DNA from 4 places in the Paenibacillus sp. J22P165 genome. Region 2 is predicted to be linked to each of the others. Evidence: riboswitches for the same ligand, from Rfam matches in the RefSeq annotation. Region 2 holds a riboswitch; each other region holds the start of a gene.
What was found. A riboswitch is a leader RNA that binds a small molecule or an ion and turns the genes downstream of it on or off. The one in region 2 is predicted to bind cyclic di-AMP.
Positions count from the first base shown of each region.

Region 1: linked by a shared signal. The riboswitch ahead of AC58QM_RS33290 (resuscitation-promoting factor) and the one ahead of AC58QM_RS17335 (hypothetical protein) in region 2 are both predicted to bind cyclic di-AMP.
Region 3: linked by a shared signal. The riboswitch ahead of AC58QM_RS29545 (stalk domain-containing protein) and the one ahead of AC58QM_RS17335 (hypothetical protein) in region 2 are both predicted to bind cyclic di-AMP.
Region 4: linked by a shared signal. The riboswitch ahead of AC58QM_RS22660 (C40 family peptidase) and the one ahead of AC58QM_RS17335 (hypothetical protein) in region 2 are both predicted to bind cyclic di-AMP.

Region 1 covers NZ_JCAUAP010000022.1:9,207-15,036, forward strand. Annotated here, with positions in the region: gene AC58QM_RS33270 (HD domain-containing protein) at 94-1,371, shown strand; gene AC58QM_RS33275 (TatD family hydrolase) at 1,439-2,206, shown strand; gene AC58QM_RS33280 (ABC transporter permease) at 2,189-3,439, opposite strand; gene AC58QM_RS33285 (ABC transporter ATP-binding protein) at 3,436-4,179, opposite strand; cyclic di-AMP (ydaO/yuaA leader) riboswitch at 4,463-4,659, shown strand; gene AC58QM_RS33290 (resuscitation-promoting factor) at 4,945-5,830, shown strand, end outside.
Region 2 covers NZ_JCAUAP010000006.1:546,529-552,358, reverse strand. Annotated here, with positions in the region: gene AC58QM_RS17340 (nuclear transport factor 2 family protein) at 202-573, opposite strand; gene AC58QM_RS17335 (hypothetical protein) at 654-1,124, opposite strand; cyclic di-AMP (ydaO/yuaA leader) riboswitch at 1,239-1,408, opposite strand; gene AC58QM_RS17330 (hypothetical protein) at 1,796-2,278, shown strand; gene corA (magnesium/cobalt transporter CorA) at 2,396-3,346, shown strand; gene AC58QM_RS17320 (APC family permease) at 3,389-5,215, opposite strand; gene AC58QM_RS17315 (tannase/feruloyl esterase family alpha/beta hydrolase) at 5,406-5,830, opposite strand, start outside.
Region 3 covers NZ_JCAUAP010000014.1:141,139-146,968, reverse strand. Annotated here, with positions in the region: gene mobA (molybdenum cofactor guanylyltransferase) at 1-212, shown strand, start outside; gene moaA (GTP 3',8-cyclase MoaA) at 285-1,289, shown strand; gene AC58QM_RS29555 (molybdopterin molybdotransferase MoeA) at 1,320-2,588, shown strand; gene AC58QM_RS29550 (sporulation protein YjcZ) at 2,708-2,809, opposite strand; gene AC58QM_RS29545 (stalk domain-containing protein) at 2,970-3,761, opposite strand; cyclic di-AMP (ydaO/yuaA leader) riboswitch at 3,766-3,918, opposite strand; gene AC58QM_RS29540 (PspA/IM30 family protein) at 4,088-4,750, shown strand; gene AC58QM_RS29535 (hypothetical protein) at 4,769-4,900, shown strand; gene liaF (cell wall-active antibiotics response protein LiaF) at 4,885-5,547, shown strand; gene AC58QM_RS29525 (sensor histidine kinase) at 5,573-5,830, shown strand, end outside.
Region 4 covers NZ_JCAUAP010000009.1:22,476-28,305, forward strand. Annotated here, with positions in the region: gene AC58QM_RS22640 (transglycosylase domain-containing protein) at 1-554, shown strand, start outside; gene AC58QM_RS22645 (YwhD family protein) at 727-1,218, opposite strand; gene AC58QM_RS22650 (M1 family metallopeptidase) at 1,412-3,406, shown strand; gene AC58QM_RS22655 (hypothetical protein) at 3,491-4,309, shown strand; cyclic di-AMP (ydaO/yuaA leader) riboswitch at 4,477-4,615, shown strand; gene AC58QM_RS22660 (C40 family peptidase) at 4,619-5,089, shown strand; gene AC58QM_RS22665 (MSMEG_1061 family FMN-dependent PPOX-type flavoprotein) at 5,229-5,830, shown strand, end outside.

The DNA.
Region 1 (5,830 bases), on a different contig from region 2:
ATTGGAATTTGTAAATCGACAATAATCGACACGAAAGAGGGTTGTATGTCGAATATGTCGAAAACATTTACGATACTAAGGGGGCTATGCCACATGAAAGAAGAAAAAGTGTTTAAAGATCCCGTTCACAAATACATCTATGTGCAAGATGAAACGATTTGGGATTTAATTAATACAAAGGAGTTCCAACGCTTACGCCGTATTCGTCAACTAGGTACGTCCTATCTAACTTTTCATGGCGCTGAGCATAGTCGCTTCTCTCACTCGCTTGGCGTTTATGAGATTACGCGGAAAATTATTTCGCAATTCGAACGCAATCACTATGAAGATTGGCCGAAGGAAGAGCGTTTGCTCTGTCTATGTGCGGCATTATTGCATGATTTGGGCCATGGTCCATTTTCGCACTCTATCGAGAAGGCTTTCGGTACAAGACATGAGGACTGGTCCTGCCGCATTGTGCTGGGAGATACCGAAGTGAATGAAGTGCTGAGTCGTGTCTCACCTGATTTTCCGAAAAAGGTGGCAGGGGTCATTTGCAAATCCTATAGCGAAGAAATTGTGGTGAGCTTGGTATCCAGCCAACTGGATGCGGATCGCATGGATTATTTGTTGCGTGATGCTTACTTTACAGGAGTGAATTATGGTACGTTCGATTTGGAGCGGATTCTTCGGGTGATTCGGCCGTACAAAGGGCATATTGTGGTCAAAGAGAGCGGTATGCATGCTGTAGAGGATTATCTCATGTCTCGTTATCAGATGTACTGGCAAGTGTATTTCCATCCTGTAACGAGAAGTGCAGAAATTCTTTTGCATAAAGTATTTGCTCGTGCCAAACATTTATATGAAGAAGGGTATACGTTCGGTTTTATGGTTGAACCTATCCTTCATCTCATTCAGAATCGCATTTCCTTAGAAGATTACTTGCTGCTCGATGAGTCGGTCATGCAAACGATGCTAACCTTTTGGAGTCAAGAAAAGGATGGTATGCTGGGGGATATGTGCAAACGTTTCTTAGATCGTAAATTGTACAAGTACAGTACCTTCGATGGCGATCAGGAGCAGCTTATTCAGCGCATGGAAAAAGTAATGAAAGAGGTTGGCTTCGACCCGACTTACTATATGGAAATTGATTTCCCTTCTAATCAATCTTATGACGTGTACAGAGCTGGTGAAAATGATGACAATTTGCCAATCCTTTTATTAGATCATAAGGATAATTTAACGGAGATTACCCAACGCTCGGAAATTGTAAAGTCCATTAGCGGCTTCCAAATGGGTAAGCATCATGTGTACTATCCTGAGGAACTCCTAGAGCGTTTGAATGCAGAAGATTATCCAGATGTTTGGGAGATGTTGGGGGAGCAAGATTAATTCAGGTTTAAGAAAGATAATAATAATAGAACTCAAAACACATTCAGTTACATAAGGGAGAACAGTCATGCTAACGGATTCACACACACATTTAAATGCCGAACAATTTAAAGATGATCAAGAGGAAGTCATTCAGCGGGCGCTAGATGCAGGCGTGACGAGAATTGTGAATGTCGGCTTCAATCGCGAAACGATTCCTAGCTCAATTGAGCTAGCTGAGAAATACGATTTTATTTATACTACCGTAGGTTGGCATCCCGTCGACGCGATTGATATGATGCCGGGTGATTTGGAATGGATTGAGTCCTTATGCCAGCATGAGAAAGTGGTTGCTATCGGGGAGATTGGTCTAGATTATTACTGGGATAAGTCGCCAAGGGATGTTCAACAGCGCGTATTTCGAGAGCAAATTCGTCTTGCGCGAAAGTTAGGCATGCCGATTGTGATTCATAATCGAGATGCGCATCAAGATATTCTAACAATTCTCAAAGAGGAGAAGGCAGCGGAAGTCGGGGGTATTATGCATTGCTTCTCAGGGAGCTGGGAAACAGCGAAGCAATGTCTGGATATGAATTTCCATATTTCGTTTGGTGGTCCTGTTACCTTCAAAAATGCTGTGCAACCGAAAGAAGTCTTGGCTCAGGTTCCGCTTGATCGTCTACTCATCGAAACGGACGCTCCGTACCTAACGCCCCATCCTTTCCGCGGTAAGCGCAACGAAACAGGTTATGTTCGCTTAGTGGCTGAAACTGCCGCGGAAATTCGGGGGATGTCACTGGAAGAGATCGCTGAGATTACGACGAATAATGCGATTCGATTACTCGGCCTCAAGTAAGGCATTTTTCTTGAACTTTCGGCGAAGCACTACGCCGCACGCGAAAGAAATGAGGGCCAGACTTACCAAGGGAACTAGGAAATACAAAATAGAAGTTCCTATCATAAAAGGAATCGTCAGGATGACTAGCTGGAATGTAAGAGTCATCCAGATAATATAAGCAAGGGAGCCAACTTTGGCTTGTGCTTCCAAAGGGTACATATCGAGCCAGAATGTATATCGATGTGCACGCTCTAATGAAGTAAGCTGAACCATCGAGATGGCTAATGCAATGAGTAGGATGACGCTTCGCGCAGTAGTGGAGTCTGCAACAGCTATTGCTAAGACGCCGATCAGGGTCAGTCGAAGCACAATGGCGAACAATTCGGTGCGAATCAATGTCTTCATATATAAGTAGAGAAACGCCGAATCCTGTCGAAATGGAATCATTCGGGTAAGTCCGCTGATCCATCCTCGGCGGGCTATTCGCGTTGGTAATTGAGGCACATCTACGAACCAGTTGAAGAAGGCGTAAAGTCTAGCTTGTTGCTGCTTCTCTTTGGCAATCAGGTAGTCCCAGCCAATCACATATTTGGCTACGTTTCGGAATGCAATCAGCCAAACGAATACAAGTAATAGGGCAGCAAGGCTTGCCCATAAGCTGCTGTAGTGAAATTGGATTGTGATTAAGGCGATAGTGGCTATCCATCGAAAACATACAGATACCATCCTTGTTCGTTCAGCAGCAAATCTTCCTTCTTGCCAACTCGCTAATAGGTTAGCTACTTTTAATAGAAGCAATAGAGCTAACATCAGTAAAAATGGCTGTGATTCCGTGCCTAGACAGTGCTTATATAGGGGGCGTAGGGAGATCCAAGCGAGAAATAGCCAAATGCCCTGCAACGAAAAGCTATATAGAAAGCTGCTTCGAAAATAGGCGCCCATTTCATGTTCAATCCGTAAAAGAAACATGCGATCAGCACTGCGAGTTAACGTTCGGATTGAGCTCGAAGCGATGAGTGGAACGAGCACGAGCAGGACGATCCACAGGTATGGATAATCTGTCGGAAGACGCTGTAATGTTTTTGCATAATAATAGGAAGAAACGATGACAAGAAACAACAAGAAGCCAATAAAGTTGCTGCGTGCAGCATACTGCCAATACCCCATGGATTCCTTCATATAATGTTGGAAACGCTGCTTCCATAATGCATGCGTGTTAAATGCATGTGTACTATTAGATAAATGACTCATGCCATGTCTCCTTGAACAAGCTTGTAAAAGATGTCGTCTAATGACGCCTGAGGCAACTTGGTTTGTGCGCGTAATTCGACTAAATCCCCTTGAGCTACCATGCGCCCCTTATGAAGAACGACATAGCCATCGCAATATTTTTCAATTGTAGACAAAATGTGTGAGGATATGAGAAAAGACGCACCTTTTTGTTTCATTTTAACCATTAATTCAAGCAAGGAACGAATCGCTAAAGGGTCGAGTCCGAGAAACGGCTCATCGATAATATATAAAGAGGGCTCGATCAGGAAGGCATTCATAATCATGACCTTTTGCTTCATCCCTTTGGATAAATGGCTCGCGAAGCTATTCAGCTTGTCTTTCATTTGGAACTGTTCTAACAAGGACTGGGAACGGGTTTCGTAATCCTCCTTGGAAACGCCGTAAGCCATAGCCGTTAATTCAAGGTGTTCGCGTATCGTAAGCTCTTCGTATAGCTCTGGACTTTCAGGCACATAAGCATATGTCGCACGGTAAGGTAATGGATTTTCGGCTAGTGTTAAACCGTTAATGCGAATGGACCCTTTTTGAGGTTGAAGCAGCCCGAGTATATTTTTGATGGTGGTACTTTTACCTGCACCGTTGAGTCCGATCAACCCCATCATTTCACCTTGACGAATGGAAAAGGTAAGATCATGAAGAACAGGTTTGTTGGGTAAATATCCACCGAATAAAGCGTTTACTTGCAAGATGGGACCCATCTCAATTGCCTCCCTAAATAGCAAATTATTGGTACTTTTTGATCAAATACTTCCAGAATCATTATAAACAAATTTGCATTTTTAGCCTAGTTTTGGTCATTATACTATGAAAAATAGCGTATACGTACGTTAAAGTTAGATAAATGTAGATATAATTGGGTTATATTCGAAAAATAATCGAAATTTAATCGATTTAGCCCTTTTTAACGGGTGTTAATCCCTTTACAGGTTGAGATTAACAGCGTAATATACTTTTCATAATAACTTAATATCCAATTTGCCAAATTTCCATTCGCTGAGTTCCAAATGTGGAAACGGGGGAACCACTGCAAGCTTAATTCGTATTCAAAATACAGTTAAGTAAGCAGATTGAGTAACAGGGGTGAATCATGGACGTCAAACGAATCGTTTGCGTCTGCGTAGGGCGACTCTCACGTCCGAATCCGTCAGCTAACCTCGTAAGCGTAAGAGAGGTAACGATTGTCGTGCGTGCTATTTGTATTTCATTATGCAAACTAAGCCAGCGAGAAGAGTCCTCTTCTTGCTGGCTTTTTGTCCTCATACAGGGTTTTACACAGATCGGAAGACATAAATTAACCCGGAATTCATAGGATGATGAATAGGTAAAAGGGGGGGACGACCAGATTCAGCAAGGCATTGTATGCTGATGATGGCGAGCATGTTAAGTTAAACTAAAAACCTTAGTCGCGTCAAATTTAATCATGCTGTAACCTGGCGGCGAGGCTTTGAAGGAGGACCGAAGAAGTGGGCAGTATCTCAATTAGCGAGACCCATGTAAAACGATCATCCAGCATGTCCTTCGCATTGCGATGGAAGCATGAAAACTTGCGTTTGATTTTAAGCCTAGCTATAATCTCAATCGCAATGACTTTCATGTTTTTGGTGTTGTTGTACGGAACGGCTACCAAGAGCGTATCCGTGGTTGTGAATGGACAAGAAACTATTGTGCACACGAAGCAATGGGTCCTGCAACGCCTACTGGATGAACAAGCCATAACGATTGGTGAGCACGATGAAATTTCAGCTTCACTCACGACCAAGCTCAAGGGTGGAGACAAATTTGTAATCGAGCATGCCTCACCAATTCAATTGACTGCTGATGGAAAGACCACCACTGTTTACACAACTGCAAGAACGGTAGAAAGTGCATTGCAACGTTTAAATATTGCACTTGGGGAGAATGACCGAATGACTCCCGAACCGACGGCCGCTCTAGCTACTGGCGATGAAATCAAAATCGTCCGTGTGAAGAAAGAGACGGAGGAAGTATCTGTACCGATCGCATTCGAAACAGAGAAAAAGAATGACGCGTCTTTACTTAAAGGGAAAGAGCAAGTCGTCCAAGAAGGTAAAGAAGGCGTATTGGTCAAGAAGAAAGAAAAGACTTTCGAAGACGGTGTTTTAGTCGCGGAAGCAGTTGTGGGTGAAGAAGTACAAACAGAAAGTGTTAAAAAGGTAGTTTCCGTAGGCACCAAAAACCCTGTGGTTGTTCTCTCTGCCTCTTCACCGAGCGTGGATGAGGTTTCCAAGAACGGTGTGACCTTCGGTTACAAACAAATTCTCAAAAACGTGAAGCTTACAGCTTATTCAGCGGGCGCTGCGTCGACAGGCAAAACCGAAGGCTCATCGG
Region 2 (5,830 bases):
TTACCAACGGGTCGCATAACTTAGTGACGTCCACTTTCTTGACAGAAGAGCATTTTTCCATCTAATCATCCCAACACGTCAGATTCGAGCAAATTAGCTGTAGTTTATACATCTATTCAGAACGCTCCATTCCGCCAAACACACAATCTACGGTGGATTCCGATCCTCAGGGTTGTCTTTTGGGACAACCTCTATTCCCCATCAGAACATGCCATTCTCATTAGGGGAATTCACAAGTATGGGCTGTCCCACATCCCAGAATTCAACGATAAGATCTTGATTAAAGCGGAAAATATGAACCACTGCTCCCCCAATGTCCTCTTGGTTTTGTTGAACATGGGAGTGTACCACGACAATATTACCCTCTTCGATGGCACGTTTGACCCCCAGGGTTTTGTGAGGATTCTTCGCGGCGTTCTCTTCCATTGCGATCATAAGAGAATCTGCGTCCCCACGGAAATAGGGATTATGATGGAGGAATCCCGGACCGATGTACCTCCGGAATGCTTCACGTACTTCTCCCGACGCCACCAGTTGCAAAAACGATATAGCCTTCTCCTTGTTAGAGGTCATCCTTCCCTATCTCCCTTTCTTTTATCGTTCCCTGATTTCTCTAAAAACTCTATCATATGGAGGTGTGAACATTCAAATCCCTAGAAAGAGATATACGCCCCAGAATGCTCAAATAAATAATTGCGATCACTTAGAAAACTCAAATCTTCTTTCTCTTTCTGATATGCACGAGATGCATGTTCAAGCTTTTTGGACAGATCACTTAGTGCTGATTTGATTAAATGTGTGCGTACTTCTCCCCATGCCTCTTGTCTCTGATGAGCGTACTGTATGCCATCTGTAAGGTTCAGTCCTTTGAGTTTCTGAAAAACAGTTGCCCATTGCACAAAATCTCCCTTTAGATTGCCGCATGGAATTACGAATTGCCCTAAACCACATGTTCCAAGATTCGTTGAAATCGTCAGTAAACCGCAATGACAGTCATCACCATGTTCGGGTTGCAGCTTATCGGATAATTCACAATCGAATTGAAAACATTCAATACGGGTAATTCTACATTCTTGCGTACATTCATCGGATTCTCTTACTAGAGTCAGGGGTTCGGGATACATAATAGATTCACTCTCCTCAAATTGTGAACAACAAAAAGAAGCCAAAGAGCAGAGAAACTCTACTCTCGGGCTTCGAAGTCGCATAAGTGCGCTAATGAAGACTCGAAAAGAAGGTAGTTCTCTCCCAATTCGCTTACGAGGTTAGCTGTCGGATTCGGGCTTGGAAGTGCCCTACTTTGGCAAGCTATGCCTGCTTTAGATTCACCCCGAGAAACCGATTCTATATCGGATCAGCTTCGGTTGGTTCCCCCGTTTTCCTTGCGGAAACTCAGCGTTTTGCTTCAAATCTGTTGTTGTTGAATCGAATGTTACGCCGATTGCTCATAAATGTAAAATGCGTTGGAGACACCTATTTCGCAATCTGAGGCATCCAGCGCTTATGGAAGCGCGTCCAATTAGAAATCATTTGCATTATCGATAGAAATGCTTCAGTTTTCTTTCGTTTTTGCCTTCTTTCTCAATAATTAGGCTATAGGCTAACGACCTTGATAAAGTCGAGAAGTTTGTTTTTATTCAATTTTTATACGTTTACTATCCATTCTTTACCCCATTTTTACACGGTTCAACGTTACAATTATGACATATTCGCTTACAACCGACTTTGAGATTAAGTCAAAAGGAGAAATGTCATGACTTCCTCCCCCCATTATTATTTAGGGATAGCACCTCATTTGTTAAATCCAATTGATTTGCATTACGAATGGTTTGGTGTCTTATGGCTTGAAGAAGAAAATCATTTTCCCATAATTGTTGGTTACTGGTTTTCTAAAGAAAGGTCCGAAATTACACAAGATGCCACCCTGTCAGGATTCTCAACATGGACCGAAATATCGGATCATCAAATGATTATGAGAATGTATCAATCTATTAGAAACAAGCAGAAAAAACAAGATTGGGAGCATCGCACTCGCTTATCCCTTCGCACTATTTTCAATTCACCTTGGAATGAGGTTTCCCCAGGGTTATATATCATTAAATCGCGTGACACCTACCCCCTTCATGTTTCAGCCATTCTGAAGAAGAAATTCTTTGTTTGGTTAGAACATGCAGCCGTTTGTGAAACCAAGGAAGAGCTTCAAGTGTTTATGCAGCGCGTGCGTGAAGAGCATCAGATGGAAATCTCAATGAAAAAAGGTAGCCCTACTGTGAAGTAAGGGCTATCTGTTTTGCGTTTTAAATTTATGAATGGCATGTACGGTTGTTATAATAAGATTCCTATGTTGGAATAACAAGAAGATCATCATTTACTTAACTAAGGGGCCCAATTCAGAATGATTCGTACAATTGCTATCACAAAAGATTTAGAAGTTATACAGGATGTTCAACTAACTCAGCTTTCAAGTTCAAACTATAACTGGTATTGGGTTGATTTTAACCAACCTAGTGAAGAAGAGTCCAAGTTATTAGAAGAACATTTTAACTTTCATCCACTTGCAATTGAGGATTGTTTTCATTATTTACAACGGCCAAAATTAGATCACTATGAAGATGTACACTTTTTCGTCATGCATGCCATCAATCAAACAACACTAGCCGCTGAAGAAGTGGACCTATTTTTAGGAGCAAATTTTATCGTTACCTTTCATACCAATTCTTCAAGGGAGATCGAAGATGCCTGGTGTCGAATAGCCCAGCAGAAAAATGGCGTTGATAAAGGTCCTCTGTATGCTTCCTATGTAGTTATGGACGAGTTAGTAGATCAGTATTTTCCAAGTATCTATCAAATTGAAGATCAATTAAACGAAATCGAAAATAACGTTGGTTCGGAAACTACCCAAGCACTTATGGAAGATATATTTGAAATTCGATCCAGACTATTAAAACTTCGAAGAACAATAGTGCCTATGAGAGATCTTCTGTATCGAATTCTGAATTCAGAACGAATCAAGGGTTTTCATGAACTTTTACACTACTATACCGACGTTTACGATCATTTGTTGAAGCTCTCAGAAATGATCGATTCTAACAGAGATATGACAGCTGATTTACGAGACAGCTATATCTCTCTTAATTCCAATAGAATGAGTACCATTATGAAAACTTTAACTGTCATAACGACGATCTTCATGCCTTTAACATTCATAGCAGGAGTTTATGGAATGAACTTTACTAACATGCCCGAATTAACTTGGCAATGGGGTTATTTTATCGCTTTAACAGTCATGTTCGGAATCGGTTTTGGCATGTTTATGGCTTTTAGAAAAAAGGGATGGTTTAAATGAAAAAAGCCGAATTTCCTCATTTAGGAATTTCGGCTTTGCTTGCTATTTCGTTAAGTGATACGGCACCGTAGTTACGATTACATTTCTCCGATACAGTAGATGCGCACGAATGAGTAAACTCGATTGGTTATGCAGAATATTGTGCCAGCCTTTTTTAGGAATGAACTGCGGGATAATCACGGTAACCTGATAATTCGATTCACCGGCTTTACGCTGAACTGTATCAATGAATTTGGTCAGTGGATTAATAATACTTCGGTAAGGGGAGTGCAGCGTCACAAGCCTCACATCAGGCTGCCATTTCTCCCATTTCTCCTCAAACATCGCTTCATCTTCACGTTCAAATGGAACATAGACAGCAATGATCTGGTGAGGTGAAAGCGATTTGGCATAGTTTAATGAGTTCTCCACGACATGTGTAATACCCGCCACAGGGACAATTATGACATTACCCTCAACAGGGATTGATGGTTGGCGGTTTGCAAGTCTTAACTGGTCGCCAACTGCCTCATAATGCTGCTTAATTCGATGAAAGAGATAGATGATTAAAGGCAAGAAAACTAAGACTGGCCACACTTGTGAGAACTTGGTTAAAAAGAACATTAACGACACGATAAGGCTAATTACAGCCCCTGTTGTATTAATAATGAGCTTGGTGACCCATCCTGCGGGCTTCTCTCGGACCCATTTGACTACCATCCCTGTCTGAGAAAGGGTAAATGGGATAAATACACCGACTGCATAAAGTGGGATAAGATGTTCCGTTTGTCCTTTAAAAGCAATAATTAAAACGATGGATAATACGCCAAGAATGATAATCCCATTAGAATATCCTAATCGATCTCCTCGTATGGTAAACATTCGGGGAATAAATTTATCTTTTGCCAAATTAACCGCAAGTAAAGGAAATGCCGAATACCCTGTGTTTGCTGCAAGGATTAATATTAATGCTGTTGTTCCTTGAATAAAGAAATACATAAAGTTTCGTCCAAAGGTCTGTTCCGCAATTTGCGATACAACGGTTACCTCTGCAGCGGGAACGATGCCATATTCAAAGGCCAAATATACGATTCCTGCAAATAAGAGAGCCAATAACGTGCCCATCGCGGCTAATGTTTTAGCGGCATTATGAGGAGCAGGTTCTTTGAAATTAGGAATCGCGTTCGAGATCGCTTCAACTCCGGTTAAAGCAGAGCTCCCTGAGGCAAATGCTTTTAACAATAAAAATAAACTGATCCCAGCAACAGGTGTACCAATTGAAGTATGGATTTCTGGAGAGACTTGCCCCGTTAGAATATTGTATATCCCCACACCAATTAATATAAATAATGCTACCACAAATAAATATACCGGATAGGCTAAAATAGAAGCTGACTCCGTTACACCTCTTAAATTCAATGTTGTAATAAAGAGGACGAATACAATGGCAATGAGCACGTTATGGGCATGTAGGCTTGGAAATGCGGAAGTAATCGCATCCGTACCTGCAGACACACTTACGGCTACTGTCAAAATATAATCGACTAACAACGAACCTCCTGCAATGAGTCCAGGATACGTACCCAGATTTTCCTTGGACACGACATAGGCTCCACCACCGTGAGGATAGGAAAAGATAATTTGTCTATAAGACAAGATAAGTGCCAAAAGAAGAATTAAAACACCAATTGCAATCGGAATCGAATACCAAATTGCAGCCGCGCCTACTGTCATTAAGACAATTAATATTTGTTCTGGGCCATAAGCTACTGAAGATAGAGCATCTGACGAAAGGATGGCTAGTGCCTTCGTTTTATTTAGTTTTTGTTCCCCTAACTCTGTTGATTTTAACGGTCGTCCAATCAAAAATCTTTTTAAAGAAGATAACACTGAGTAGCTTCACCACCACATTTTATTTTTTAGAGCTATTGAGAACAGGTTATATACGCTTGTATATTACTACCCAATTTGCATTCTCCATTATCACCTTGTTTAGTCATTTTTGGCAATAGGCGTAGAAAAACCGTGCCGCAGATCAGCGGCACGGTTAGCAAGGTTATCTATTGGCGATAATCTCGCATTAAACAAGATATCGTTCCGCTGGTACCAGAACGCCACCCCGTTCATGATGAATTCCTTGATAGCTGGTTGGCAAATTCGGATCTCCATCCACGTATTGCGGGAACTTCGGATAAGGGAAAACAGGTCTCTGAAAGCTGATCCCATTCGGAGCAAAACTATCCTTAAACGCTGTTGCGATCAATTGCTCTGGTGCGTTTCCATGTTCCACCCAAGCAACGAGTGCGTTTAGAATATCATGTTCGCTATCTAGTTGAGCACTTTCAACTCCACCAAGACCAATATCGTTCAACCCCGGACCGCCTCCACAGTGTCCCATTCCCGGGATAAGAAAAAACCGAAAAAAGTCTTGCGTTTGAGCTAATCCACCCTGGGCTTCAATAACCCGTTCGTAATAGTGAAGCGCATCTTGATACGGTACCAGCG
Region 3 (5,830 bases), on a different contig from region 2:
TTCACGGCATCTATGGCCGAGATGTTGGGCCAGAAGCTGAACTACTGCTGCAGCAACAAAACTATCGGTTAATGGGGTTATTAGACCATTTAGATTGGCAGTCTGTTGATTCGGATTTTTTTGTTCAACGTGGGCTTCGAACGAATTTTGCAACCAATATGAATACACCTGAAGATTATAAATTTATGTTAGATAATCTGTCATCGGAATAAATGGGATACGTTGAAACCTAGGAAATTGTCAGAAAATATGCCATAATAGATAGAGAGAGAAGGTGAACTCCTATGCCAAAGCTGCTATTGGATCGTTTTGGGCGGATGCATGATTACCTGCGCATCTCAGTGACAGATCGTTGTAATTTGCGTTGCGTCTATTGTATGCCGGAAGAAGGAATGGAATTTGAACCGGATGAGAAGCTGTTAACTTTTGATGAAATAACAGAAATTGTTCGCGTATTAGCTGGACTTGGTGTTCGTAAATTACGATTAACTGGCGGAGAGCCTCTTGTACGTAAAAACCTGGAGCAGCTGATTGGGAGGCTGTCTCAGATTCCCGGTATTGAAGATATTGCATTGACTACGAATGGGATTTATTTTGCGTCACGTGCTGAGAAGCTGCGAGCGGCAGGGTTAACCCGTGTAAATATTAGCTTAGATTCATTAAGAGCAGACCGTTTCTCTTTGATCACCCGTGGTGGGGATATTCGTCGTGTGCTAGCCTCGATCGAAGAAGCGTATCGTGTAGGTATTACACCGATTAAACTGAATGTGGTACTGATGAAAGGCATTAATGACGATGAAATTGCTGATTTCTTGCAAATGACGATTGATCGCCCGATTCAGGTGCGATTTATTGAATATATGCCAATCGGACATCAAGACGAAGATTGGAAAAGCCGCTATTTATCTCTTACGACGGTTCTGGACCGCTGTAAGGAAATGGGCTGGGAAGCAACGGCGTCTACTGCGGTTTATGGCAATGGGCCTGCACAGAATTATCGCATAGAAGGTGCGTTAGGTTCATTCGGCCTGATTCATCCGATTAGTGATCACTTCTGTGAAACCTGCAATCGTCTGCGATTGACGGCTGATGGCAATATCAAGCCGTGCTTATATTGGTCGGATGAATTTAACGTACGCAAATATATTGGTGATGATGCAGCGGTGGAGGACCTGTTCTTCCGTGCGCTGGATATAAAACCACAAAATCATGAGATGGCTCAGGCTTTGATGAACGAAGAACAGTCGCATACACCAACTAATCGCCGGATGTCACAGATCGGCGGATAGCGTAACGGGGTACAGGGGGCATGGAATCAAGTGAACAGTGAAATGAAGCTCAGGTTTGGCAGGAAAGTAATCTCTGTTGAGGAAGCGCGAGCCGAACTCTATGCATACGTTATACCCACTGAGACGGAGATGGTCTCGCTGCCCAAGTCCTTTGGCAGACGGTTGGCAAAGGATATTTATGCCGATCATGCTGTTCCGCATTTTCGCCGATCCGGTGTGGATGGATATGCGGTTCGTTCCGAGGATATTACAACGGCGACGCAAGACTCACCGGTTGTCTTACAAGTTATTGAGCGGATTCCAAGCGGGACCATGCCCCAGCTTACGATTCGAGAGGGAACGGCTGCTCGTATCATGACGGGAGCGCCTGTGCCAGATGGTGCAGATGCGGTTGTCATGCTAGAAATGACAGATTCTTTGCAGGATGCATCTGTGGTATCTAGGGACGTCAAAGTACGGATTAAGAAAAATGTGCAAGCAGCAAGTAATATTACGCCAATCGCTGGCGAGGTTGCACGTGGGGAGTTCGTGATTGCACGTGGTGCACAGATTGGCCCAGGAGATGCCGCTATTCTGGCGACCTTCGGCTATTCTGAAGTTGAGGTGTACCGAAAGCCTAAGGTAGCGATATTCTCGACTGGTTCAGAGCTGTTACAAGTCGAACAGGAGATGCAGCCAGGGAAAATCCGCAACAGCAATAGCTACATGCTGGCTGCACAAGTTGAGGCAGCAGGTGGATCGGCATGGATCATGCCAGCACTTACGGATGATCCTGAGCAGGTGGAAGCCGCGCTTGAAGCAGTGCTGCCTGATGTTGATCTTATTTTGACTTCTGGCGGGGTCTCTGTAGGTGATTACGACGTTCTCGTAGAGCTATTCGGTCGATTCGACGGTAAGCTATTGTTCAATAAAGTGGCGATGCGGCCAGGGACACCAACAAGTGCGGCTTTATGGCAGGGCAAGTTGCTCATCGCATTGTCTGGTAATCCAGGAGCATCATTTGTAGGCTTCGAGCTATTCGCAAAGCCAATTATTAAGAAAATGTTAGGGAGTCAGTGTCCTGAGGCAAAAGCGTCTACAGCGTTTCTGGATGTGACTTATGATAAACCTTCTGCCTATCCCCGTTATATTCGGGGAACGACACGTGTCGAAGCAGGAACCATCTGGGTGCGACCTGCGGGCATTGATAAGTCAAGTATCATGGTGTCGATCAAAGATGCGGATTGTTTGATTTGGTTGCCTCCTGGAGGACAAGGGTATCAGCGTGGTGATGGTGTGAAGATGTATACAACGCTTTAACGGATGAACTTATAATTTTATTGATAAATGAAAAAAAGCCCGCTGCTGGAAGCTTCTATGGACAGAAGTTTCAGCAGGCTGGGCTTTTTTGCAATCTAACGAATTAACGGAAGATAGTCCTAGTAGAATGTAGCAAGAATGATGACCAACAGTACATAAAGAACAAGAATTACACCTACGGAATTTCCGTATCCTGGCGTTCCACCAACTACAGCTGACATAGTATCCCCTCCGGTTTTGAATGAATATGGGTTAAACACTATATAACATATGTAGGGCGAATACCTGTTGATTGGACGAATGCCCTTATTGCATCGGAACATTCACCTACCAAAAAGAGCTGCCCTTGTCTGATTCTCAAGGGGCAGCTCTTCCAAGCAATTAATTTGGAATTTGGTATACTTTAATTTTCTGAATGCCGAAGCTTTGCAAAGATTTTCGCGAGCCTGGGATAAAGATGTCCATTCGTTTTCCTTTAATGGCGCCACCGGTATCGGTTGCATAGACGTACATTCCGCCTTGCGGAAGACCATTAAACGAATAACCTTCAATATAAAGTTTGGTACCAAGTGGAATAACGGATGGATCAACAGCAACTGTGCCGACTGCAAGTGGATTACCCATGTAATCAAATGCGCCGTACCCACCGTTTTCAGAAGGATCTGCTGAATAAGCTGTAGACTCAAAAACTTGATAATCCGGTGCATGTTGCCCGCCATCTTTACTCAGAATAGCTAGTTTACTGCTAGCATCCCAATGGACAGGTACACCTGCAACGGTGGAAAGGAAGCGAAGCGGCACATAAACCCGCCCATTTTGATACTGGGAAGCGCCATCTAGTACGACGGTTTCCTGATCAATGTTAGCTTCTTTTTGACCTGAAACCAAGGTAATCGTATGTTTGTCATTATTTAGTGTTACTTCAATCTGGTTTCCATCTTTTTTCCAATTCACTGTATAACCAAGCTTCTCGGTTACAAACCGGAGCGGGACTTGGGTAATTTGGTTGCCATCCAAAAATGGCTGCGCATCAGGGAAATGGATCAGGTCATCATTGACTTGCACTTTCACTTCCATTGCAGCTGCTTGGGCTGAAAATGGGGAAAGAAAGCCTCCTGCCAAAACTGTTAGTGACACAGCAAGGCTAGTTAACCCTTTAGTAAGCTTATTCAATTGGTAATCCTCCTTCATGAGCCTTCGAGGTTAGTTGACGGGTTCGGGAAGAAGGTTCTCCCTAGTCTGCTCCAAGCCGAAGCAAATATTCACCCCAAGTATTTCGTCCCCCGTACCAGTGCCTTTATTTACGCACTAGACTCGGCTTCAAATATTTTATCATCATCGCCATGCTCGAACAACGACCAATATATGGTTGTACGCTTCTCATACTAGACTTAGGTCTAGGTTCAAAAACAGTCGATAGTCGGTTTTAGAACATCATATATTGCGCTACGATAGAAGTATGATGAAGGATGAGGCTGAGGATGAGGGGCGATTTTGATATGAATGATAAGAAACAGGAAATTGATCCTACTAATATATTTGACCGTATCGGCAAGATGGCTGAAACCGTCTGGCAAGAGACTGTAGGCAAAACGAATCCAGGTACTGCGTATGCAGGGAACCCTACGATAGTTCAGTTAGAGGAGCGCTATGAAGATGCGCTTCAGGCTACGATTGCGCTGCGCAGCAACATGGCTCGCGCAGAAGAGATGGCGAAGCTGCGCAGCGAGCAGGCGGAGCTTGCCATGCGCGCCGGCGAAGAGGATCTCGCGCGGCTCGCCCTGCAAGAGAAGCTGCGCGAGGAAGCCGCTTGCGAGCACTACCGCGCGCAGTACGCGAGCAGCCAGGACTTGTGCCTGGCGCTCGCAGAGGAACTGCGCGGGCTGCGTGCAGGGCACGCAGCCGAGGATGTGCAGCCGCGCAGCGGGCTGCACGGCAAAGAAGCTCGCGACACATGGCGCGAGCTGGAGGTCGCCGGCCGCGAACTCGGCCGGGAAGCGTTGCAGGGGCTCCGCGTGGCGGGCCGCCTGTCGAAGGAAACGCTGAAGGAAGCCGGAGGCAACCTTCAGCATGAACTGCGCGCGCTGCGTACCAAGCTGCAGCACGATTGGCAGCAGGAGCAGCGAACTCGCGATGAGCGAGATCCGCATAACCGAAAATAGCGTTGGCGCGTGACCTCCATGAAAGGCAAAGCCTTGCCCTATAAGGATTTGCATCTTGGAGGTCGTCCATTCTTATGGTATGCTAAGAATCGTATGAACGAAGACATGAAGCAGCAGCCAGAGGAGGTGCATCGATGGGAGAAGAAATGAAAAATAACCGCAGCCGAAATACAGCGCTTGTGCTGATTGCAGTCGGTGTTTTTTTGCTTCTAGATCATACCGTAGGCTTTTTTCCCATTGTGGCCGTAATCCTTATTTTGCTGGGCATTCACCGTGTTCGTTCACGCAAAGAACGCAAGGGTTATGTGCTGATGGGGATTGGTGCCGTCATTTTATTTGGTGATCATCTCACAATTGTCATTTCCGTTGTGTTGATTTCATTAGGTTTATTTTTCATTCGATCTAAGCAGGCTCATAAGGATGATACGTATATACAAAAGCAAAAGATTGTCGATAGTGTTCGCCTTGGTCGTGAACCGTGGATTCTAAGGAATACGTCGACGTGGTATTTGGTGGGGGAAACGTATATGGATCTCTCGCTAGCAATTCTAGAACAAAAGGAAACGACAGTTATCCTTCAGGGCGTTGTAGGGGATATTGATGTAAAGGTACCTGATGATATCGGTGTTTCCGTAACAGCTTCTGTCATGTTCGGTCAGCTTCATATCGCGGAAGAACGTGAAACAGGCGTAATGAACAAAGTGGTGTGGCAATCGGAGAATTATCAACATTGCGACCATCGAGTGAAACTCGTGCTCTCTTATATCGTAGGAGATATCAAGGTCAAAGTATTGTAACTTTGTAGAGATCGGAGATCACCACGTGGACGGCTACAAACGACGTTTAACGAATATGATATGGCGCAGCATGGGGGAGGCCATCCTCTTTAGCTTCGCTATTTTCGGTGCTATGCTTTATTTTTTGAATTCAAGAAATTTAATCGAACCCTTTACGAACTGGCAGCAGGGGGTCAAGTTTTCGTTCATGGCCCTGTTGATTCTAGGTGTTATTGGCGCGGTGTTCGGATATTGGAACAGCTCAAAGGTGACACGCAGACTTGAGCCGATGATGGAAACGATG
Region 4 (5,830 bases), on a different contig from region 2:
GTATCTTGTATGAAGCGACACCTGCGGAGGAGCAAGTCATTCCCCCTGCGGTTGCGTATGTGATGACCAACTTAATGGAGAGTGTGTTCGAAGAAGGCGGTACGGGCAATCGTGTTGCAAGTACAATCAAACGGCCGATTGCAGGCAAAACGGGCACGACCGATACAGATGCGTGGCTCGTCGGCTTCACGCCTGAGCTATCTACTGCGGTGTGGGTGGGCTATGATAAGAGCCGAGATATTTCAACGGTGGAATCACACCTCGCCTCGCCGATCTTTGCGGATTTCACCGAACAGACTTTGGATGCGATTCCTCCGAAGCTGTTCCCAATTCCTGAGGGTGTAGCGACGGTTTACATTGATCCTGTGAGCGGCAAATTGTCCAATGAAGACTGTCCGAACGCCAAGGTGGAAGCTTTCCTCGCTGGTACGGAGCCTACGACTTATTGTACAGGCAAGCCTGCAAAGCCAGATGCAGCGGGCGGTCAAAAAGACGGCTCCAAAGGCGCTAACGGCTCTTGGTGGAACGATCTGAAACGCTGGTGGAATGATTAATTTACGCCTAAATGAAAACACAAAAAGGCAGTACTAAGCGCGTCTTAGTCCTGCCTTTTTGCTGTCCTAGTATATGAGGTAACATACACTAGGGTCTAGTATACCCGCTTCGACATTGTGTAACAATGGATGACACATAATGTTCATATTCTCCAGATTCGCTACAGAAAGCTTAGGAGAGCGCGTCCTTGAGGCTCTGATCTGAGCGGTTCCACCAGTCTTCGTTATGCTCAATTAGTCTATTGCGAAGCGCTGCGCGCTCACTGTCAGACAATCCTTCTAGAATGAATTTGCGTTTCATAGCGCCATCCATTTTGTTCACATGCTCCGCAAGAATCTTCCATCCGCGGCGAGCTTCCGTATCGATTAACATCTCACAAGCAGACATTCCCGCGTAATAGGCACCTTCTTCTGTGCGATCAACTGCTACCCACACGATCCACGCTTTACGACCATTCGGGACATCCTCTTTGTTCGTGGAGAATTTAATCCCCTTCTCAATCTTACTCTTGGCATGCAGGGTTCCTTCATCCAGATAAGCCTCATCCCCATCAATAATAATACCGGAGACGTTGCTTAGATCAATTGCTCCTGCGCCGAAGCCTTTGTGATTCACTTTTGAACTTACTATATTTAAGGCCAGCTTCTTCTTATCCGCTTCCATAAGGGCACCTTCCACTCTACATAAAGTTAAAATGACGACTTGCTTTCATTGTAGCGAAAGTCATCCCTTAGAACAAGGGGCGGAGTCTTCCATGGCCCTTTCTAACATTTCTTTCACCTCGCAGAAATATTCCCTAGGTTGTCTACATATACATGCTGTAGATGCTTGTTTAGGCGGGGTGAATCTCATGGATATGAATGCTCTATTCAATAGTCGCAAGGTACAGTGGTTTGCTGTCATGCTCCTTGCTGCCGGCGCAGTGTTAATAACGAACACCTTGCTCCCCTCCACATCAAGAGGGACTGTTCCTGTCGTCTCTAAAGAGGTACCTATTGCGAAGACACCGGACATGCAGCCTGCAGATAATGGCAAACCGTTAGAAACCTCAACACCACTTAGTTATCGTATTGCTGAATATCACATGAACGTTGCGTACACACCAGAAACGAGGCAGCTCCAAGGACAACAAACGCTCACGTGGGAAAATCCAGGCAATGTTCCTGTTCAAGAACTGTATTTCCACCTTTATCCGAATGCGTTCGCATCGAAGAAAACGACATTCATGCGAGAATCCGGCGGGAAGCTGCGGGACGATGAAGCGAAGGCAGATAGCGGCGGAAGTATGGAACTGCTCTCGGTAAAATCGGATACGGGTGATGATCTCACTAAGCGGATGACTTTTGTACAGCCTGATGACGGCAATAAGGACGACCATACGCTGCTCAAAATCCCATTATCTAAACCCGTGGGACCTGGTGAAACGGTCACCGTGAAAACCGATTTCCTAGTAAAACTGCCTGCAGCCTTTGCCAGAATGGGGTACGTCGATGACTTCATTATGGCAGGGCAATGGTTTCCGAAAGTTGCCGCCTATGAACGCAAGGGTACAAGAGGCCGCACTGAAGCTGGCTGGAATCTCCATCAATATCATGGCAATTCCGAATTCTATGCGGATTTCGGTATGTATGATGTGAAAATTCAAGTACCCGCCAATTACACTGTGGCGGCTACAGGATTTCCTGTGAAGCCTGCTGTGACGGAAAAAGGAATAAAGACCTATCAATTCTACGCTGAGGATGTCCACGATTTCGCTTGGTCGGCTTCGCCTCATTTCGTCTACGCCGAACAATCTTTCTCTGCTCCACAAGTTCCTGGTGTCAAAATTAAACTGTATCTCGATCCCAATCATCAAGATTTAAAGGATCGTTACATGTATGCGGCCAAAAAAGCACTCTCCCGTTATAGTCAGTGGTACGGAACGTACCCTTACTCTACCCTTTCTATCGTGGTACCGCCTCCAGGTGGAAATGGCGCGGGCGGCATGGAATACCCGACTTTAGTTACGGCTTGGGGTGCTAGTGACAAGGATCCCGACTTAGAACTAGAACGTGTCGTCGTGCATGAAATCGGCCACCAATTTTTCTACGGGCTCGTCGCCAGCAACGAATTCGAAGAAGCCTGGCTGGATGAAGGCTTTACCTCTTATGCAGAGGATAAGGTCATGGAAGCCGAATATGGCGAGGTGCCTAATTTACCTGTCGAATCCAGCTATATAACCTCTCCTAATGGGTTGCAGAAGGATGCATGGGCTTATAAAGGTCATGACCAGTATGCTGAAAATGTGTACACGCGTGGCAAGCTAGTGCTGAAAGCGATTGAGCAACAGGTCGGCACCAAAATGATGGATCGTATCATGCAAACCTATTTCCAACGGTGGCAGTTCAAGCACCCTTCTACGAAGGACTTCCAGCAAGTTGTGGAGGATGTCAGCAAAACAAAGTGGGACGATTTCTTCAATCAATATGTCTATGGTGAGATGATGATGGACTATTCTGTTGAGAGTGTTCAAGTCCGGCCTCAGGGCAATAAAGGTTCCGAAACTTACGAAAGCACAGTCCGCATCGTTAAACTTGGTGGCAACTCACCAGAAGTTCCCGTCCAGTTCCACTTCGCAGATGGGACAACATTAGATAAAACGTGGGATGGCAAGGAAGGCAGTATTGAGTTCAAATTAACACATGCTTCTCCTGTCGACTGGGTGCGCATTGATCCGAAGTACACACTCATTCTCGAAAATAAGCATATCAACAATTTTTATCAGACCCAATTAGATACAAAGTGGCAAATTCGATGGAATCTCGGCATTATTCAGTTCCTGCAAGCCATCTTCGGCTCAGTCGCCTGGTAAGGACTTGGCTTACCCCTCATGACAAACGCTGAGGGTATGCTTACGATGCTGGTTTTCTAAAGAAAACGTTAAGGAGGGACCTCGTTGGCTACCTATATCAAATCAGGCTTCAGGGCAGCTATGGCACAGCCTTTTGCCACAATCATTTTGTTCCTATATCAAATGGGCTGGGGTATTCTCCTGTATAAACTTGTTCAGGGCATACTTGTCCCCCTCATGCATCGCTTCCCTGGCGCCGAGCAGCCGAAGCAGGCATTGCAAATCTTCCTGGCTGAAGGCCAGTTTCAGTTAATAAAAACTGATCTTAGCTATTCCTATTTATGGTGGCTAGCTGCTCTCTTATGTGCTCGCATGCTGCTGACGCCACTCCTAAATGGCGGTGTATATTATTCACTTACGCACGCTCATCAGAATGCAGGCTATCGATTCTTTCGCGGGATGAAAAAACTTATGCTACCGTTTCTGCTCGTGTATCTCGTCCGGATTGCACTTACCCTGTTTCCACTCATCTGGCTGCTACCGAAAGCCTCATATATTCTTGGGCATAGCGGATCCTATGAGCAAGTCATTATCAAGCTTCTGCCTTGGATACTTAGTCTGTTGGTCTACGGCTTTGTCTTGCAGCTTCTCTTTATGTATGTGCAATTCGCCATCGCGGCTAAGCTAGGCATCCTATCTACGGTCATCTCCTTTTTTCGACATTCGCTGCCGATTGTCGGACTGTCCATCATTCTACTGGTGATTACAGGACTTTTAGCAGGGGTAACTGTCACAGCTACCTACATATGGGCTGGACTGATAGCACTAATCATTTATCAGCTGTATCCCCTATTCCACATTTTCATCCAGATTTGGGGGATTTCCTCCCAATATCAACTTCTTTCTGCCAAAATATCCAATTAATATTCAAAAAAACAGCCAATAGGCAAACATTCTCCCCCTCTCGTTGAGATAGGGGCTTTTTTTTGTCTTTTTTCCGAACAATCCGCCTTATTTTTAGCCTTTTTTCAAATGAAAAAAGAGGAATTTCATTGTTTATGACGAATTAAAAGGACTAGCATCAAAAAACCAAATATTTCATGCCGAATTCCTCAGTTTATGGGGAAACGGGGGAACCACTCCGGGTGAATTGATCTTGCAAGACAGGGATCATAGGGAACCTTCAACCGAACCCTCCAGCTAACCTCGTAGGCACCGGAAGGAGACAAGCAGTTGAAGAAAGTTGTTGGTCTTATTTTTAGCCTTGTTTTGTTTTTGAGTGTAAGTGTAGGAAGCGTTTTCGCGTCATCCTCCATGGACAACGCAGTCGAAGATCTCGTAGGAACTCCCTACAAATGGGCAGGAACGACAACCAAAGGGTTTGATTGCTCTGGTTTCACATCCTACTTGTTCAATGGGTTCGGCATCGACCTTCCACACAGCTCCAAATCACAAAACAGCGAAGGCTACTGGGTTGACAAAAAAGATCTTCGTAAGGGCGATCTTGTATTTTTCAACACGGATGGCAGCGGCATATCTCATGTAGGCATGTACCTTGGAGATGGTGAATTCGTTCACTCCGCTACAAATCAAGGTGTTGTGAAGAATAAGTTGAGCGAATCCTATTATGCGAAGCGGTATGTATCAGCCAGACGAGTTCTATGGGATGATATCTACAATCAACTAACTGCTGAATCCAAGTAATATTCTCGGCACAGAATGAAGCCCTGCAAGCGTTGCTCGTAAGAGCGGTTTGTAGGGCTTCATTCATTTGAACGAGAAGATAAGCGTATACTACAATGAATACATATAGGCTTTCGGCCTCCAGGAAGGATAGGAATACATGGACAGAATAAAAGATCTTACGCCCCCACCGTTCCCCGGCATCATTCAATCCATTGATGACATTCGCACAGATATCGGAGAGGCGCATCCGGCAGTCCAAAAGAAAGTAATCAACCAAGTCGACGCGCATGCTAGAGCGTTTATCGCCAAATCACCCTTATTCTACTTATCTACGTCGCATGCGAATGGACTGTGCGATGTTTCACCTCGCGGTGATAGCGCAGGCTTCGTTCGCGTGCTGGATGAACATCGCCTCATCTATCCAGAAAGACTGGGAAACCGTCGACTGGACTCTATGCAAAATATGTTAACCAACCCGCAAGTGGGTCTCTTATTCATCATTCCTGGCGTAGACATGGTGCTCCGCGTCAATGGCCGCGCTTGGCTGACGAAAGATGAGGAGCTACTGTCCACGATGCAGTTGAACGGGAAGTCCCCCATCGCCGCTGTCGGCGTTGAAGTGCAAGAATGCTTCATACATTGCAGCCGTGCCCTCAAGCTGTCAAAGATTTGGGATTCCACTACGTGGGTGCCTGAGAAAGAGCATCCGGACAGCATGGAAATGTTCCGCGCCCATCTAGCATTGAACGGAGTTCCACT